Regions from separate parts of the Streptomyces sp. NPDC127097 genome, predicted to be linked through region 1. Evidence: predicted binding sites of a transcription regulator. Region 1 holds the regulator's gene; each other region holds the start of a gene.
The links. The regulator HrcA, encoded in region 1, represses chaperone genes, less so after heat shock. The targets are predictions, from matches to a motif close to TTNGCACTCNGNNNNNCNGAGTGCNAA.
Positions count from the first base shown of each region.

Region 2: the regulator HrcA is predicted to act here: its motif matches at 2,340-2,366, upstream of ACFWJW_RS21470 (FmdB family zinc ribbon protein).
Region 3: the regulator HrcA is predicted to act here: its motif matches at 2,861-2,887, upstream of groL (chaperonin GroEL).

Region 1 covers NZ_JBHXFI010000016.1:42,944-47,664, reverse strand. Annotated here, with positions in the region: gene ACFWJW_RS15015 (16S rRNA (uracil(1498)-N(3))-methyltransferase) at 1-442, opposite strand, end outside; gene ACFWJW_RS15010 (nitronate monooxygenase) at 439-1,527, opposite strand; gene dnaJ (molecular chaperone DnaJ) at 1,624-2,760, opposite strand; gene hrcA (heat-inducible transcriptional repressor HrcA) at 2,761-3,777, opposite strand; gene ACFWJW_RS14995 (MBL fold metallo-hydrolase) at 3,972-4,706, shown strand.
Region 2 covers NZ_JBHXFI010000028.1:1,767-6,487, forward strand. Annotated here, with positions in the region: gene mscL (large conductance mechanosensitive channel protein MscL) at 1-325, opposite strand, end outside; gene ACFWJW_RS21465 (S-methyl-5'-thioadenosine phosphorylase) at 1,041-1,874, opposite strand; gene ACFWJW_RS21470 (FmdB family zinc ribbon protein) at 1,990-2,328, opposite strand; gene ACFWJW_RS21475 (MFS transporter) at 2,441-3,742, opposite strand; gene ACFWJW_RS21480 (potassium/proton antiporter) at 4,058-4,721, opposite strand, start outside.
Region 3 covers NZ_JBHXFI010000026.1:109,088-113,808, forward strand. Annotated here, with positions in the region: SAM riboswitch class I at 158-318, shown strand; gene thrC (threonine synthase) at 336-1,619, shown strand; gene ACFWJW_RS20905 (MoaD/ThiS family protein) at 1,702-1,980, shown strand; gene ACFWJW_RS20910 (cold-shock protein) at 2,404-2,607, shown strand; gene groL (chaperonin GroEL) at 3,049-4,674, shown strand.

The DNA.
Region 1 (4,721 bases):
TCAGCCGGCGCGACTGCTTGCCCGCCTCGCGGGCGGTGGCGCGCCATTTGCCCAGCGCCTTGGCGGCCCGTTCGCCCTTCCACTGGGTGACACAACGCGCCGCCGGCCAGGGCACGATGGCGTCCACCCCGGTCTCGGTCATCGTCTCGACGGCCAGCTCCCCGCGGTCACCCTTGGGCAGCGCCTGGACGACGGTGATCGTGGGCCGGGGCGGGTCCTCGGTGCGCAGCTCGGTGACCGCGACGGTGAGCCGGTCCTTGCCCTCGACGGCGGCGACCGTCCCGTGGGCGCCGCTGCCGTGACCGTCCGTCAGGACGATCTCCTCGCCGGTCCGCATCCGGCGCACCGAGACCGCGTGCCGGCCCTCGGGACCGTCCAGCGTCAGCGTGCCGCCGGCCCGTACGCCCGCGAGCGACTCGACGAGGAAGACGGGCGCGGTCATGAGGCGGTTCCGTTGGCGGTGCGCTGCAACGCGGCGCGCGCGGCGTCCAGTTCGGCCGCCAGCACCTCCACCAGCTGCCGGGCGGGCAGCTCCCGCGCCAGCCGGTGCCCCTGCCCGGCCCACAGGTTCATGGCCTGGGCGTCGCCCGCCTTGGCGGCGGCCTTGCGCACGGTGGAGGTGAGGTAGTGGACGGCCGGGTAGGCGGCCGGGGCGTACGGGCCGTGCTCGCGCAGGAAGCGGTTGACCAGCCCGCGGGCCGGCCGTCCGGAGAACGCCCGGGTCAACTCCGTATGCGTGAACAGGGGGTTGGTCAGCGCCTGCTTGTGCAGCGGGTTGGCGCCCGACTCGGGGGTGGCGAGGAAGGCGGTGCCCAGCTGCGCCATGGTCGCCCCGGCGGCCAGCACGGCCGCGATCTGCGACCCGCGCATCAGCCCGCCCGCGGCGATCATCGGAATCTGCACGGCTTCCCGGACCTGCCCGAGCGCCGCCAGCAGCCCCAGCCCCGCGCCGGTCCCGTCCGCGTGCGGATCGTCCCGGTGGGTGCCCTGGTGGCCGCCGGCCTCCACGCCCTGCACACACACCGCGTCCGCACCCGACCACTGCGCGGCCTGTGCCTCGGCGGCGGTGGTGACCGTGACAATGGTGTACGTACCGACCTTGGCGAACGCATCGAGGACGGCGCGCGAGGGGCAGCCGAAGGTGAAGGACACCACCGGCACCGGGTCCTCGCGCAGTATCGCGAGCTTGGCCTCGTAGCCGTCGTCGATGGGCCCGTCGGTGTCGCCGAGTTCGGTCTCGTACCAGGTGGCCTCGCCGGCGAGCTGTTCGCGGTAGACCTCGACCACGGAGCCGTCGGCCAGGGAGGGCTGCGGCATGAAGAGGTTGACGCCGAAGGGCCGGTCGGTCAGCGACCGCAGCTGTTTGATCTCCTGGTACATCCCGTCGGCGGTTTTGTAGCCGGCGGCGAGGAAGCCGAGACCGCCGGCCGCACAGACGGCGGCGGCCAGCTCGGGTCCGGAGCCGCCTCCCGCCATCGGGGCCTGCACGATCGGGTAGCGGCAGAGATCGGTCGGTGCGGTGGGCATGAGCACATCGTGTCACGCCCACCGCCTCGCCCCGAACGGGGGCGGTGGCTGCCACGCGGGCCCGGGGAAGCTCCGCGGACCCTGGGCCGACCTGGGCTATCGCCCGTTGAACGCGTCCTTCAGCCGCGAGAACAGCCCCTGCTGCCCCGGCTGGAACTGCCCCGTGGGCCGCTCCTCACCGCGGAGCTTGGCCAGCCGCCGCAGCGCCTCCTCCTGCTCGGGGTCGAGCTTGGTGGGCGTCTGCACCTCGACATGGACGATGAGGTCGCCGCGGCCACCGCCGCGCAGATGGGTCACCCCGCGCTGGTGCAGCGGGATCGACTGGCCGGACTGGGTACCGGGCCGGACATCGATCTCCTCGACCCCGTCGAGCGTCTCCAGCGGGCACTTCGTGCCCAGCGCCGCCGCCGTCATCGGGATGGTGACCGTGCAGTGCAGATCGTCGCCGCGCCGCTGGAAGACCGGGTGCGGCAGCTCGTGGATCTCCACATAGAGATCACCGGCGGGGCCGCCGCCGGGGCCGACCTCGCCCTCGCCCGCGAGCTGGATGCGGGTGCCGTTGTCGACACCGGCCGGGATCTTGACGGTCAGGGTGCGGCGGGAGCGGATCCGCCCGTCGCCCGCGCACTCGTGGCACGGCGTCGGGACGACGGTGCCGAAGCCCTGGCACTGCGGGCACGGCCGCGAGGTCATGACCTGGCCCAGGAACGACCGGGTGACCTGCGAGACCTCACCGCGGCCGCGGCACATGTCACAGGTCTGCGCCGAGGTGCCCGGCGCCGCGCCCTCGCCGCTGCACGTCGTACAGACGACGGCGGTGTCGACCTGGATGTCCTTGGTCGTGCCGAAGGCCGCTTCGGTCAGCTCGACATCGAGCCGGATCATGGCGTCCTGGCCGCGGCGGGTGCGCGAGCGCGGCCCGCGCTGCGACGCGGTGCCGAAGAACGCGTCCATGATGTCGGAGAAGTTGCCGAAGCCCGCGCCGAAGCCGCCCGCGCCCTGGCCGCCGCCCGCCTGCGAGAGGGGGTCCCCGCCGAGGTCGTAGACCTGCTTCTTCTGCGGGTCCGAGAGCACCTCGTAAGCGGCGTTGATCTCCTTGAACCGCTCCTGGGTCTTCGGATCCGGGTTCACGTCCGGGTGCAGCTCACGCGCCAGCCGGCGGAAGGCTTTCTTGATCTGGTCCTGCGAGGCGTCGCGTCCGATACCGAGGACCGAGTAGTAATCCGTGGCCACTTACGACTCCGCGAGGATTTGTCCGACGTAACGTGCCACTGCGCGTACCGCTCCCATCGTTCCGGGGTAGTCCATGCGGGTCGGTCCGACCACGCCGAGTTTGGCGACTGCCTCGTCGCCCGAACCGTAGCCGACCGTGACGACCGATGTGGACGCCAGGCCCTCGTGGGCATTCTCATGCCCGATGCGTACGGTCATGCCCGAGTCCTTGGCCTCACCGAGAAGCTTGAGCATCACCACATGCTCCTCAAGGGCTTCCAGCACCGGCCGGATGGTCAGGGGAAAATCGTGCCCGAAGCGCGTGAGATTGGCGGTGCCGCCGATCATCAGCCGCTCTTCGGTCTCCTCCACCAGAGTTTCCAGCAACACCGACAGCACTGTCGAGACCGTGCTGCGGTCGTCCTGCTCGAAGGACTCGGGGAGATCCTGCACCAACTGCGGCACATCCGCGAACCGGCGCCCCACGACCCGGCTGTTGAGCCGGGCCCGCAGGTCCGCCAGGGAGGTTTCGCCGAACGGCGCCTGGCAGTCGATCAACCGCTGCTCGACCCGCCCGGTGTCCGTGATCAGCACCAGCATCAGCCGGGCCGGGGCCAGGGCCAGCAGCTCGACGTGCCGGACCGTGGACCGGGTCAGGGACGGGTACTGGACGACCGCGACCTGCCGGGTCAGCTGCGCCAGCAGCCGGACCGTGCGGCCCACCACGTCGTCGAGGTCGACGGCGCCGTCCAGGAAGTTCTGGATCGCCCGCCGCTCCGGGCTGGACAGCGGCTTCACACCGGCCAGCTTGTCGACGAACAGGCGGTAGCCCTTGTCGGTCGGGATGCGCCCGGCGCTCGTGTGCGGCTGGGCGATGAAACCCTCGTCCTCCAGGGCGGCCATGTCGTTGCGGATGGTGGCCGGCGAGACGCCGAGCTGATGGCGTTCGGTCAGGGCCTTGGAGCCGACCGGCTCCTCCGTCCCGACATAGTCCTGGACGATGGCGCGCAGCACTTCGAGCCTGCGTTCACTGAGCATCCCGCGCACCTCCAGCCCGGCCGTCCGCCGTCTCGACTCTCCTGGCACTCACACGGGCCGAGTGCCAGACCTTGAGCCAGTGTACGGCCGAGTAGCACGGACTCGGCAAGGGCGGCCGCACACAGCACCCGCCCGGTGACCGTGTTCGGTCGATCTGTCGGGCAACGCTATCGCGATGGCGCTAGCGTCTCGGTATGCACACGTCTTGGGAAGAGGCCGGTTGGGAACAGCTCGGTGACGGTGTCGCCAGACGCCGGATGCCGGGCTGGGACGAGACGATCGGCGTGATCGCGGGGACCACCGGCGTCATGATCGTCGACACCGGCGCGACCCTGCGCGACGGTGCGGATCTGCGGCGTGCGATCCGCGGTGTGCTGGGCCGGAACGTGACGCATGTCGCGCTCACCCACCCGCATTTCGATCATGTCCTGGGCACCGCCGCCTTCGCGGGCGTCCAGGTCTTCGGCGCGGCCGGGCTGGGCGAGCTGCTGCGCCGCGGCAAGGACGAGCTGCGGCACGACGCGATACGGCACGGTGTCGACCGCGAGGCGGCCGCCGAGGCCGCCGATCTGCTGGTCGCCCCGCACCACCACGTCCACGACCAGCTGACCGTCGAGCTCGGCGACCGGCAGGTGCTGCTCGCCAATGTCGGCCCCGGTCACACGGCGCACGATCTGGCGGTGCTGGTACCGGGCCGGGGCGGGTCCCCCGAGATCGTCTTCTGCGGCGATCTGGTCGAGGAGTCCGGCGAGCCCCAGGCGGGCCCGGACGCGCTGCCGCAGCGGTGGCCCGGCGCACTGGACCGGCTGCTGGCCCTCGGCGGCGAGGACGCACGGTACGTGCCCGGCCACGGCGCCGTGGTGGACGCCGGTTTCGTCCGCGCCCAGCGTGCCGCCCTCGCCGCCCGCTTCGGCGTCGCTCCCTCCTGACCCGTCCGCCGACCT
Region 2 (4,721 bases), on a different contig from region 1:
GAAGGATCATGAGGAAGTAGACGACCGCGGCGGTGATCAGGAAGGTCAGGGCGGCGCTGAGCACCGAGCCCCAGAGGATGTAGATCCCGTCGGTGAACGCGCCGGTCTTGGGATCCTTGGCGCAGGTGGCGGTCAGGCACGCCTGGTAGTGATCGAGGTTCTGCGAGCCGAGCGCGCCCACGATGGGGTTGATGATGCCCTTCACCACCGCGTTGACGATGTTGGTGAAGGCCGCACCGACGACGACCGCGACCGCGAGTTCGATGACGTTGCCGCGCATCAGGAATTCCTTGAATCCCTGAAGGACGCCCTTGCTCTCGCTCACCTGACAGCCTCTTTCCATGCTCACTACGGGCGGTGCACCAACCATCAGCACCGCAACTTACGTCAGGGCGGGGCAGGGGTGTCCAGTCGTGTGACATGAAGCATCCAGCAGCCGGTGCGTCGGCGCGGAATCGGTGGTTCCGGGGGAGGAGGCCGAGCGTGCGGGCCGTAGGGACGGAAGCCGCGGTACCGGTGCGGTGGGCGCGCCCCCATTGGCGCGCGGCGGGTGCCCCGCCATGCGCAGCAGTCTCGCGTGGGGCGGGCGCGGAGGCCACTTGATCTTGGAGCATGGTTCACCGCCCTCCCGGGGCCGCCGCCGATGGGCATCCGGGGGCCGGGGTGTCTCGTACGGCACCGTACGACGCCCCGCCGGCCAGTGCTGCGGCGGTCAGCGCCAGGCCGGCGGCCAGTAAGCGCTGCCGCGCGAGCCGCACCCCTCGGCGCCGGCCGCCGCCCGCCCGGACCGGTGGGAAGTGCGGCACTTCACACGGCGGGGGAGCGGGCAGTGGCGCGGAGAGGGGGTCGGGGACGGCTGGGGAAGGGGGAGCGGGAGTGGTCCGGAGCATGGTGGCACCGCCAGGGGGTGAGGGGTCGGGTGAACCGCTGATCACCACCGTGCCGGAAGACTCCGTCCGCCCGCTCGGGGCTGTGGACGGCCCCGCTCCTGTGGACAACTCGGCCACCCGGGAGGGGGAGACCGAGCGCTCCGCGGGGCGTTACGGCAGCTTGATGCCCAGGTCCCAGCCGACGTGGGCGCCGGTGCACAGGCAGTCGCGGGCCGCGTTGTCCGGCAGGCCGGCGATCGCGTCGAAGAGGACCTCACGCAGGCGGCCGACGTTCTCGGCGAAGACCCTGAAGACCTCGTCGTGGGAGACGCCCTCACCGGTCTCGGTGCCCGCGTCCAGGTCGGTGACCAGGGTCAACGAGGTGTAGCAGAGGCCCAGTTCGCGGGCCAGGACGGCTTCGGGATGACCGGTCATGCCGACCACCGACCAGCCCTGTGCGGCGTGCCAGCGCGATTCGGCGCGGGTCGAGAAGCGGGGGCCCTCGATGACGACGAGGGTGCCGCCGTCGACCGGCTCCCAGTCGCGGCCGCGGGCCGCTGTGAGGGCGGTCCGGCGTCCGGTGGGGCAGTACGGGTCGGCGAAGGTCAGATGGACGACGTTGGGGGTGCTGCCGTCGGGAAGCGGCTCGCCGTCGAAGTAGGTCTGGGCCCGAGCCTTGGTGCGGTCGACGAGCTGGTCGGGGACCAGCAGCGTGCCGGGGCCGTACTCGGGGCGCAGTCCGCCGACCGCGCACGGGCCGAGGACCTGGCGTACGCCGAGGGAGCGCAGGGCCCACAGGTTGGCGCGGTAGTTGATGCGGTGCGGCGGGAGGTGGTGGCCGCGGCCGTGCCGGGGCAGGAATGCGACCTGGCGGCCGGCGATCTCTCCCAGGAACAGTGAATCGCTCGGGCGCCCGTAGGGGGTGTCTACCGTGATCTCGGTCACGTCGTCGAGGAAGGAGTAGAAACCCGATCCGCCGATAACGCCAATCTCCGCGTCAGCCATGCCGATCACACTATCGGGGCGCGGCGGAGGGGGAAGGCGGATGGCGGGGACGAAAGCAAGCCGTAAGACGACGGAACCCGCCGTCGGTGACGGCGGGTTCCGGGCACGTGCGGGGTCAGGCGGCGGAGCTGGTGCCCGAGCTGCTGCTGGTGGACGAAGCGGCGGCCGGGGCGGAGGACTTGCTGTCGGAGCTGCCGGACGAGGAGCTCGACGAGTCCGAGGAGGACGTCGTGCCCGACGCGGAGGTGCTCTTGGCGGGGCTGCTGCTGGACGACGAGCCGCGGCTGTCGTTGCGGTAGAAGCCGGAGCCCTTGAAGACGATGCCGACCGCGGAGAACACCTTCTTGAGGCGTCCGTTGCAGGCGGGGCACTCCGTGAGCGCGTCGTCGGTGAACTTCTGCACCGCCTCGAGGCCCTCGCCGCACTCGGTGCACTGGTACTGGTAGGTCGGCACTTGTCTTCCTCCTGGCACTCTCACTCGATGAGTGCTAACGACGCTCCATATTGCAGTATTCCCGCCCGCCAGTCCACCGTGACCGGCGGACGGTGACCGACTCCACGCTCGGTCAGGCGCGCGCCAGCTCCCGTTCGCGGTCCTCGGAAACGGCCGGAACCCGGGCGTCGGCGCCGTCCGCCGGGGCGCCGGCGACCACGGTCGAGGAGCGCGGCAGCAGGTGGGCGCGGAGCGCCAGCAGCACCGTCAGGGCCAGCGCCGTACCTGCCAGCGGCACCAGGAAGCCCATGCTCGGGCCGAAGCGGTCCGCCAGCTGGCCGGACGAGGTGGCCGCGGCCGCCTGGCCCAGCGCGACCGCGCCGGTCAGCCAGGTGAACGCCTCGGTGCGGGCGGCGGCCGGCACCAGCGACTCCACGAGGGTGTAGCCGGTGATCAGGGCCGGGGCGATGCACAGGCCGACGACCAGGCCGACGGCGCCCAGCAGCGGCATCGCGGTGACCGCCCACAGCGGGGTGGTGGCCAGCGCCAGCAGCCCGTAGGCGACCAGCAGCCGGCGCCGCGGGCCGACCTTCCAGGCGAGGGCGCCGCAGGCGATACCGGCGAGCATGTTGCCGCCCGCGAAGATCCCGTAGAGCACGCCGTTGATGCCGGGCTGCCCGATGTGCTCGGTGAAGGCGGTCAGCGAGACCTGCATCCCGCCGAAGACGGCGCCGATGCCGAGGAACGCCACGATCAGGACGCGTACGCCGGGCACCGACAGTGCCGAGACGCGCGGCCGGTCGCCGGCCTGCGCCCGGTGCACCGCCGGCTGGCTGCGCTTCTGCGCGGCGAACAGCAGCCCGCCGGCCAGGGTCAGCGCGGCCTCGGCGACCAGCCCGGCCGCCGGGTGGATGCCGGTGCACAGCGCGGTCGCCAGTACGGGGCCGACCACGAAGGTGAACTCGTCGGTCACCGACTCGAAGGCGGCGGCCGTCGGCATCAGCGGACTGCCGCCGAGCCGGGCGGCCCAGCGGGCCCGCACCATCGGGCCGACCTGCGGCGTCGAGGCGCCCGTGGGGACCGCCACCACGAACAGCGCCCACAGGGGGGCGTGGGCGAGAGCGAGGGCGATCAGCGCCGCGACACCGGCGACATGCGCCAGCACGCCGGGGATCAGCACCGCGCGCTGCCCGAAGCGGTCGGCGAGCTTGCCGCTCTGCGGGGCGAACAGCGCCATCGAGACACCGGTCGTGGCGGACACCGCGCCCGCGGTGCCGTACGAGCCGGTGGTGGACTGGACGAGCAGCACGATGCCGATCGTCAGCATGGCGAAGGGCTGCCGGGCCAGGAAGCCGGGCAGCAGGAATGTCCATGCACCAGGGGTGCGGAGCAGTGGTCCGTATCCGGAACGGGAGTCCTTGACCGCGGATGCCACGGCCGGGCCTTTCTGCCGCCTGGTAGCGCGCCACCCGCGAGGTCGTCACGGGAACGCGCCGAGAGCTGTCCTCTCGCGCAGGACCGAGTGATACCGCGTGGTCCGCACCGGGAGAGGTGGCTGCGTAAGGCAGGGGGACCGCGGCCGCCGAGCGGTCGCGCCAGCTCTGCATCAGGCAGAGTTGGTTCGTCGATGTGCCTCTTCATACTACAGGCCGCGGGGCGTGCAGCCCTGGGATCGGTCAGGGCAGAACGTAAATTCCCTTGGGATCCGTGGAGAGATACAGCACATTCCCGCTCGGGGAGCGGCCGGACCTCAGCGGTGGCGGTGCCGCGACCGTCCCGTGGGGCCGCCGGTCCCCAGCCAGCCGGCCAGCTTGCCGCCCTGGGAGACCGCCTGGAGCCGCCGCTCCGCCGCGTCCCGGACCGGATCGGTGGCGACCACCAGCAGCTCGTCGCCGCGCCGCAGCACCGTGGCGGGTGACGGCACGAAGCTGGAGCCGTCCCGGACGATGAGGGTGACCGCGGCGCCCGCGGGCATCCGGAGCTCGCCGACCTCGACGCCGTGCATACGGGACGCCGGGCCGATGGACGTGGACAGCAGATGGCCGCGCAGCCGCTCCAGGGGCGCCGACTCGATGCCCAGGTCGGCGGCCTCCTCGCCGTCGCCCAGCCGCAGCCGCCGGGCCAGCCAGGGCAGTGTCGGCCCCTGGACCAGGGTGTAGACCACGACCAGCACGAAGACGATGTTGAAGACCCGTTCGCTGCCCGGGACATCAGCCACCATCGGGATGGTGGCCAGCACAATCGGCACCGCACCGCGCAGCCCGGCCCACGACAGCAGGACCTTCTCCGGCCACGGCACCCGGAACGGCATCAGCGCCACGAACACCGAGGTAGGCCGGGCCACCAGCGTCAGGATCATGCCGATCACCAGCGCCGGGACGATGTCGTCGATCAGGTTGTGCGGGGTCACCAGC
Region 3 (4,721 bases), on a different contig from region 1:
GTCACCGCCCGAACGGCGGCCTGTGTGATCCATCTCGCGGTTCGGACGACTATCTCAACTGTCAGTGCCTTCGGTTACAGTCTTGAACAACGCGGATGACCGTCGCATGTCGGGGTCGCCGCGCCACAAACGCCTGGGTTTCGGCCCAGCGCCATACCGCTCATCCAGAGGGGCAGAGGGATACGGCCCGTTGAAGCCCCGGCAACCCTCCAGCCGGTCTTGCCGCCAGGACGCTGACGTCCCGCGCGCGTGAGGCTCCCGGCTAGGGAAGGTGCCAAATCCGTCTCGTGGCGAGATTCGCCGCGAGGAAGATGAGGAGAAAGGGCCTCGCCTCCATGGCTGTGCAAGTCACCGAAAACACCCCCACCGTCGCTCTGGGCCCCGCCGCAGCCCTGTCCTGCCGCGAGTGCGGACAGCGCTTCCCGCTCGGCCCGATCTTCGCGTGCCAGGAATGTTTCGGGCCGCTCGAAGTCGCCTACGACCTGCCGAGCGGCGATCCCGAGGGCCTGCGGAAGCAGATCGAGGCCGGTCCGGACAACATCTGGCGCTACGCCCCGCTGCTGCCCGTCCCCACCGACGTGGCCGACAAGCCCAATCTCAACCCGGGCTTCACCAAGCTCGTCAAGGCCGACAACCTCGCCCGTGAGCTGGGCGTCACCGGTGGTCTGTACGTCAAGGACGACTCCGGCAACCCGACGCACTCCTTCAAGGACCGCGTCGTGGCGATCGCCGTCGAGGCCGCCCGCGCCTTCGGCTTCACCACCCTCTCCTGCTCCTCCACCGGCAACCTCGCCGGTGCGGTCGGCGCCGCGGCGCGCCGCGCCGGATTCGAGTCCTGCGTGTTCATCCCGCACGACCTGGAGGCCGGCAAGGTCGTCATGGCCGCGGTCTACGGCGGCGACCTGGTCGGCATCGAGGGCAACTACGACGACGTCAACCGCTTCTGCTCCGAGCTCATCGGCGACCCGCTGGGCGAGGGCTGGGGCTTCGTCAACGTCAATCTGCGGCCGTACTACGGCGAGGGCTCCAAGACCCTCGCGTACGAGATCTGCGAGCAGCTGGGCTGGCAGCTCCCGGACCAGATCGTCATCCCGATCGCGTCCGGCTCGCAGCTCACCAAGATCGACAAGGGGCTCAAGGAGCTGATCGCCCTCGGCCTGGTCGAGGACAAGCCGTACAAGATCTTCGGCGCCCAGGCGGAGGGCTGCTCGCCGGTGTCGGCGGCCTTCAAGGCCGGGCACGACGTGGTCCGGCCCCAGAAGCCGAACACCATCGCCAAGTCGCTGGCGATCGGCAACCCGGCCGACGGGCCGTATGTGCTCGACATCGCGCGCCGTACGGGCGGTGCCGTGGAGGATGTCAACGACGAGCAGGTCGTGGACGCGATCAAGCTGCTGGCCAGGACGGAAGGCATCTTCGCGGAGACCGCGGGCGGCGTGACCGTCGGCGTGACCAAGAAGCTGATCGAGGACGGCGTGCTCGACCCGTCCCTGACCACCGTCGTCCTGAACACCGGTGACGGCCTCAAGACACTCGACGCGGTCGCCCCCACCTCCGGGCCCACGGCCACGATCCGTCCGAACCTGGACGCGTTCCGCGCGGCCGGCCTGGCCCGCTGAGCCGCCGGCCCGTCCGGCATCCGGCGGACGAGGCCGCGACCGGCCCCCGAACTCGTACTCCGTACCCCTGGAAGGCAGAACCATGAGCGTCAAGGTCCGCATCCCCACCATCCTCCGCACGTACACCGGTGGCCAGGCCGAGGTCCCCGCCGAGGGCGCGACCCTCTCCGAGGTGATCGCCGACCTGGAGCAGAACCACCAGGGCATCGCGGCCCGTGTGCTGGACGACGCCGGCAAGCTGCGCCGTTTCGTGAACGTGTACGTCAACGACGACGATGTGCGCTTCGAGCAGGGCCTGGAGACGCCCACCCCGGACGGCGCGGGTATCTCGATCATCCCGGCGGTGGCCGGCGGCTGCTGATTTGCGCCAACTCTTCTCCTGCATGACCGGAATTGCCCCGTCCGCCGGAAAGCGGACGGGGCAATTCCATGTTGTGAAAGGAGATACTATTGGGGCGATCCCCCTCCGGATATCACCCTGCGCGTGCCGAACGCATATGTGTTCGCGATCAGTTGTGGCCAAAGTGTGGGCGGTATTTGTCGCCTAGGTGCCCTATGCCCGGCCCGACTTGCCCTGGAGAACTGGGATTTCGCCGCATATTGCCGATTCTTCGGCGCCGGATTTCTCGTCCGATTGACCTGTTGCTCTGGGCATCTGTGCAGATACATTCAGCGGCGGTCGACGCGTTCCGGCGCACACCCCACGGGCCTTTCGCGGGGTGAGGTCTGACCCGGGTCCGCGGAGTGCGGTCCTGCGCAAGGGCCAGTAATAGGGGAGTTAGGCATGGCTCAGGGCACCGTCAAGTGGTTCAACGCGGAGAAGGGGTACGGCTTCATCGCGGTCGACGGTGGTGCGGATGTTTTCGTCCACTACAGCGCGATCCAGATGGACGGCTACCGCACCCTTGAGGAGGGTCAGCGGGTCGAGTTCGAGATCTCGCAGGGCCAGAAGGGGCCGCAGGCGGACATGGTCCGGGTGGCCGGCTGAGGCGCCGACCGACTGCTGCGTGAGGAAGGCCCGTATCCCTGAGGGGGGTACGGGCCTTCGGCATGCTGCCGGACGGGCGGGCCGCGCGGCCGCGGGGTGGATGCGCCCCAACTTGTCACTTGGCCGTCAGCCCACGGGAAGGCGCCCTCGAAGTCGTTCTGCGTGCGACCGCCACACCCCGCCGATGCCCGTTCAAGCGGCTTGCGCCCACCCGTCGCCCGACCGCCACCCCTCAATGACGCCCTTCGGGCGGCTTGCACTCTCTTACCCCGAGTGCTAATCATTGCGTTAGCACTCTCCCAGTGAGAGTGACAAAGAAGGACCGGGTCGGCGAGGCCCGCGGATCGGTGGGGCAAGGAACCACACAGGTCCGTAGGTCGTCCGTCGCGGGCGCCAGCGCGGTCCGGAGCAATCCACCCCAGTCCGGGAGGACCACTTCACATGGCCAAGATCATCGCGTTCGACGAGGAGGCACGGCGCGGTCTCGAGCGCGGGATGAACCAGCTCGCCGACGCCGTCAAGGTCACCCTCGGCCCCAAGGGCCGTAACGTCGTCCTCGAGAAGAAGTGGGGCGCCCCCACGATCACCAACGATGGTGTGTCCATCGCCAAGGAGATCGAGCTCGAGGACCCGTACGAGAAGATCGGCGCCGAGCTGGTCAAGGAGGTCGCGAAGAAGACGGACGACGTCGCCGGTGACGGCACGACGACCGCGACCGTCCTGGCCCAGGCTCTGGTCCGCGAGGGCCTGCGCAACGTCGCCGCCGGCGCCAACCCGATGGCCCTCAAGCGCGGTATCGAGCGCGCCGTCGAGGCCGTCTCCGCCGCCCTGCTGGAGCAGGCCAAGGACGTGGAGACCAAGGAGCAGATCGCTTCGACCGCCTCCATCTCCGCCGCTGACACCCAGATCGGTGAGCTGATCGCCGAGGCCATGGACAAGGTCGGCAAGGAAGGCGTCATCACCGTCGAGGAGTCCCAGACCTTCGGTCTGGAGCTGGAGCTCACCGAGGGTATGCGCTTCGACAAGGGCTACATCTCGGCGTACTTCGCCACCGACATGGAGCGTATGGAGGCGTCGCTCGACGACCCGTACATCCTCATCGTCAACTCCAAGATCGGCAGCGTGAAGGACCTGCTGCCGCTCCTGGAGAAGGTCATGCAGTCCGGCAAGCCGCTGCTGATCATCGCCGAGGACGTCGAGGGCGAGGCCCTGTCGACCCTGGTCGTCAACAAGATCCGTGGCACCTTCAAGTCCGTCGCCGTCAAGGCCCCGGGCTTCGGTGACCGCCGCAAGGCCATGCTCGGCGACATCGCCATCCTCACCGGTGGCACCGTCATCTCCGAGGAGGTCGGCCTCAAGCTGGAGAACGCCGGTCTCGAACTGCTCGGCCGCGCCCGCAAGGTCGTCATCACCAAGGACGAGACCACCATCGTCGACGGTGCCGGTGACAGCGAGCAGGTCCAGGGCCGCGTCAACCAGATCCGCGCCGAGATCGAGAACAGCGACTCGGACTACGACCGCGAGAAGCTCCAGGAGCGTCTGGCGAAGCTGGCCGGCGGCGTGGCCGTCATCAAGGCCGGTGCCGCCACCGAGGTCGAGCTCAAGGAGCGCAAGCACCGCATCGAGGACGCCGTTCGCAACGCGAAGGCGGCCGTCGAGGAGGGCATCGTCGCCGGCGGTGGCGTCGCCCTGCTCCAGGCTTCCCAGGTCTTCGAGAAGCTGGAGCTCGAGGGTGACGAGGCGACCGGCGCCAACGCCGTGAAGCTCGCCCTGGAGGCCCCGCTCAAGCAGATCTCCGTCAACGGCGGCCTCGAGGGCGGCGTCGTGGTGGAGAAGGTGCGCAACCTGGCCGTCGGCCACGGTCTGAACGCCGCGACCGGTGAGTACGTCGACATGATCGCCGAGGGCATCATCGACCCGGCCAAGGTGACGCGCTCCGCGCTCCAGAACGCCGCCTCCATCGCGGCGCTCTTCCTCACCACTGAGGCCGTCATCGCCGACAAGCCGGAGAAGGCCGCCGCGGCGGGCGCTCCGGGCGGCATGCCGGGCGGTGACATGGACTTCTGATCCGCTGCGGATCGGAACGCTGATCCTCCCGGATCACACGTCCACAC